Regions from separate parts of the Saccharophagus degradans 2-40 genome, predicted to be linked through region 2. Evidence: predicted binding sites of a transcription regulator. Region 2 holds the regulator's gene; the other holds the start of a gene.
What was found. Region 2 encodes FliA, which starts transcription of late flagellar genes. Its sites were predicted from a motif close to TAAAGTTATNNNNNNNNCGGCCGATANCC; they were not measured.
Positions count from the first base shown of each region.

Region 1 (2,406 bases), 490 kb from region 2:
CTTGCCCAACAGATTTATCCAATAACGAACCCAGCGCAGAATGAGCTATCCCCAATGATTCACCCTCTAAGCGTATTTTTTCTAGCTGCTGAATAAAGGCTGCCATGCGAGCCACCTTGGCATCCATCATTTCTACTTTATTCGCGCTTTGCTCTTGTGGTTGTGGACGCTCGCCTTGCCGTGCGACCTTGCCGTAGCTGTCATCCACTCGCGTAAAGGTAGACATTGTAAGGTTTAGCGAGAATGACGCTATTTGCTCATCGTCATAACCTAAGCTTAAAGCTTGCTCAAACGCGCCTTCTAAGTTGCCACTGTAGAACGTAGCAGACAAGTCACTCACTTTGCCTAAAAGGTCATTTAGCGCAGTTATTTCATCGCTGTTTAGCTCGCCCTCTACAGAAAAGCTAAACTGATTCACCGTGCTGCTACTGGCACTTATTGATTTGCCATCTGCATTGGTGCTGTAGCTGCCGCTTTGCTCCGCTAGCGCACGGATTAATACAATATCGCCTTCTGCTGTTTTTACTTCAAATTCAAAGGTTCTGGCTTGCAGCATTTCAGCGCTTAGAGAAAGATTAGAAGCGTTGACGGTTTGCGCGACGGCATCAACATTCAGCTCTTCTTCATTGGTTTTTATCTCGGCAAGTAAGTCGGCTGCAGGGTTTTCCAAGCCATATTCCTGCGCTAAATCAGCTATGCCTGTTAATACATCTTTGAAGGTTTTATCCACCGCGTCCAACACATCGCCATTTAACTGGCCGAGCGCCAATAGCTGCTCTCTTGCTTCGCCATAGCCCTTAAGAAACCCATCTAAACCTGCTTGCAGCCTGCTCTGTAACGCTTCGGTATCGTCACCCTCTGCTGCATCAAGCCCTAATCGCTGAGCGATAAAGCCTAAAATATTACTCGCAGCCAAGGTTGGCCCGCTGTTATTCGTAACAGATTGCACTTTGGGTTGAGCGTAAACATTGCTGGTCTCGCTTGCCCGCGTGAAATTATCGCGTGTTACAGACGATTCATATTGGGCAGATACTGTTAAACGACTGCCGTTACTGCGCTCTACAAACGCATCTAGGCGTATATGGCGCCGTGACTCTACATTAGCATCAGCATTTATCTCATTGTTTTTGTTATGAAAACCTGTTGCTATGTATCCTTGTCCTGGAAAGTTAATCATCTCAGCCTACCCTCAATTAAATTACGCGTATACAAGGCAATCGGCCGATTAACGAAAAACTTCAAGAATTAAAAAGCATGAATTAATGTACGCATAAGAAGCGTTAGATATGAAACAACCGAAATAAGAAAGGATGGCGCGGCGCACAAACGCATCACCGCGCAATAATACAGCCTAAGAAAGCCGATGCAAGAACTACCCTTTTAGCATAAACCAAGCGCCGGCTACGGCCACAACGAGTGCGGCCGCTATTATCAGATACTTGCCATTAGAAGAACTTTCCTCACTAGACTGGCTGGCAACTGCCTCGGTGGGAGACACTTTTTTAAGCGGTTTATCGACTGCTCGCTTTACCGGCGCAGCAGAATCTTGGCCTGCCGGCTTTTTGCCACCATCAAGGGACTTGCTTAACTCTTCATTGGATATAGCCGGTCGCATTGTGGTTTTATCCAAGTCATCCTCTTGCGAGCTTTTACCTACCGCTTCAGACGCTGGCGACACAACTTGAAAACGCAAGGTATCAAAACTTAGCTCATCGCCAGCTTTCAGCACCGCCTTGCTAACTTTCGAACCATTTACATAGGTGCCGTTAGAAGAGTTTAAATCTATAACTTCTAGGCCAGCTGGGGTTACACGCAATTCGGCGTGGCGGCGAGACAAATGCGACACACCCAAAGTAATATCACACTCTTTAGATCGGCCTAAAACAGCAGTGGTTTCAATAGCAAATTCCCTGCTGCTTAGCGCTGAATTTAAAGGCTGCAAACGCCAAAGGTGGGTATTAGTAGAAACCTTCACCACGGGTTCTACCTTGCGCTGCTTTGGGTCGATTAAATCGAAGATTAAACCACCCACTTGAATTGCATCGCCATGCGCTAAAGGCACAATGCCCTTTACACTTTCACCATTCACTTTAATTAAACTATTGGTGTTTTTAGTGGCTAGCGAAACCGTGTCCCCCGCAATAGTGAGGGAAGCCTCGTGATTCGCCAGGCCGGGAACATCTAGCTTTAGCTCGCATTCGGCGCCCGCACCTATACGATATTCGCTGTCTACTAACCATAGTGGACGCTTGTTTCCTGACCTATCATTTAATTGAAGCATTGAGTTTTTCGCCCCCCGAGGCGTTGTTCACGTATCAAAGCAAAAATACACAACTTTACTGTAACAAGTCGAGACATAAGCACTAAATTAGTTTACGCTCGACTGAAATAAATGGATTGAATGCA
Region 1 covers NC_007912.1:2,265,288-2,267,693, reverse strand. The annotation lists gene SDE_RS09290 (DUF5610 domain-containing protein) at 1-1,177, opposite strand, end outside; gene SDE_RS09285 (FHA domain-containing protein) at 1,373-2,281, opposite strand; gene SDE_RS09280 (PP2C family protein-serine/threonine phosphatase) at 2,402-2,406, shown strand, end outside.
Region 1: SDE_RS09290 (DUF5610 domain-containing protein) is a predicted target of FliA. The motif match lies at 1,213-1,241, and genes of this name have one in related genera.

Region 2 (2,406 bases):
GAAGCACCGTCAAAATTATTGTTTTGGAGGTTCTCTACTAGCTGTTTCGCACAATCTTCAAGCTCAGTTAAAAACTGCTCATTTTTATGCAGATCACGTTGTGTTTCCATGTAACTGCCTTTTTTAATTATCCGCCTACGCGCTCAAAAATTTTGTCTATTTTTTCTTTGAGCACTTGAGCAGTAAAGGGCTTAACAACATAGCCATTTACACCAGCTTGCGCGGCTTCGATAATTTGGTCGCGCTTCGCTTCTGCCGTAACCATTAGTACGGGAATAGTTCCCAGCTTGGCATCCGCACGGATCTCTTTAAGCAGCTCGATGCCGCTCATACCGGGCATGTTCCAATCGGTAACTAAGAAATCGAAATCTCCACTTTTAAGCATAGGCAATGCGGTGCTGCCATCGTCCGCCTCATGCGTATTGGTGAACCCCAAATCTCTTAACAGATTTTTAATGATCCGACGCATCGTCGAGAAATCATCAACAATCAGTATTTTCATGTTTTTATCCAATGCAACCTCCAATAGTCTCGTCGCTCGGAAACCTAGTTCACCAGAGCAGGTTTTACTAGGCGTGTTATCCGTTGATGTAAAAGCTCTACACCTTTAACAGCCCTGATTACAAGTCTAGACGTTAGATAGAGTTCATCCAGTTTTTAGCCTTGATATTCCAAAAATTCCTTACGTTTAGGGCAAAGTTGGCCATCATTCGTACGATTGCCAATCTTGCATGCGGGATTTGAGCCTTAAAGCAGCCTGACTGTGGATTTGGCTTACCCTAGATTCAGATACACCAAGTACTAGCCCAATTTCTTTTAGGTTCATTTCCTGTTCGTAATACAGCGATAGCACAAGCCTCTCTCGCTCTGGCAATTTGCCAATGGCGGCCACTAAATCGGTGTAGAGGGCATTACGGTGAACTTGTTCGGAGGGGCCGCGCAAACCGTCACTAGGCTCGTATTCGTCAAAGCGCGACTCATCGTTTTCGTAGGTTTCTTCGTAGCTAAACAGGCGAGTAGATGCACTATCGCGCGCCATAGCGTAGTACTCGTCAAGGCTTAAACCCATCTCTTCTGCTATTTCGTGGTCGCGTGCATCGCGCCCATGGCGAGCCTCTACTGTGGCTATTGCCTCTGCTACACGTCGACTGTTGCGATGTACAGACCTAGGCGCCCAGTCTCCGCGGCGCATTTCATCTACAATGGCACCGCGAATGCGTATTCCAGAATAGGTTTCGAAGCTTGCGCCTTTACTGGCGTCATATTTTTGTGCTGCTTCTAGCAGCCCCAGCATGCCCGCTTGAATTAAATCTTCTATTTGAACGCACGAAGGCATGCGCGCCATCATATGATGGGCGATACGTTTCACGAGATAGGCGTAATCCTCTACCTTTATTTCTTGGTCTCCTTCCTTAGGTTTTTCGTAGACCATCAAATTTTCTGCCACTGAGACTGCCATAATTCAGAGACGCACTCGTGCAACATGTAATGTAATTTGCTGCCAAGTTTGCGTGGTTACCCTTTGAATGCGGGCACATAAAGCCCCGATTAATTTTGCTTGATACTTGTTTTGTTGGTTTAATTTATTACTTGTTTCTAATGTTTTGTATAGGTGCGAGTAATAGGATAAAAGTTTAGCTTGGCGGCATGTAACCAACCGCCCTTCTAGCACTAAGCAACCGCTAATAACCACCTCCGGCGGATGCAGCCTGCGCACTTAGCAACTGCTCTATAAAGAATTCCAAATGCCCTCTTGCGCTGGTTTGCACCGGCCACTCATCTACTTTTTGCGCAAGTACTCTAATTGCAGCAGCCGCCTTCGAACGCGGCGCAAACTCCAATATTGGCCGCCTTTTTTGCACGGCTTTGCGCAGGTTTTCGTCAAACGGCACGCTGCCTACATATTGCAAAGAAGCATCTAAAAATCGCTCACACACGGCATTTAATTTATTAAATAGGTTTATGCCTTCTTGCGTGGAACGCGTCATATTGGCAACTACGCGAAAACGGTATACGCCATGTTCCATATTTAATAATTTCATTAGAGCGTAAGCATCTGTGATAGACGATGGTTCGTCGCACACCACTACCAACACCTCTTGTGCTGCGCGTACAAAACTTACAACCGTGTCGGATATACCCGCTGCGGTATCTATTAACAGTACGTCTAACTGATCACCCAAATCGCTAAAAGCGTGAATAAGCGCTGCGTGCTCTTGGTGGGTTAGGCTAGCCATTTGCTGAACGCCAGAAGAGGCAGGCACAATTTTTATTCCCGCCGGGCCATTTACCATCACTTCGCGTAAAGTTTTGGTGCCGTCGAGTACATCTGCCAGTGTGTATTTGGCCTGTACTCCTAGCAGTACATCCACATTGGCCAACCCCAGGTCGGCATCCATTAGCACC
Region 2 covers NC_007912.1:2,756,284-2,758,689, forward strand. The annotation lists gene SDE_RS11330 (protein phosphatase CheZ) at 1-110, opposite strand, end outside; gene cheY (chemotaxis response regulator CheY) at 128-514, opposite strand; gene SDE_RS11340 (RNA polymerase sigma factor FliA) at 707-1,459, opposite strand; gene SDE_RS11350 (MinD/ParA family protein) at 1,683-2,406, opposite strand, start outside.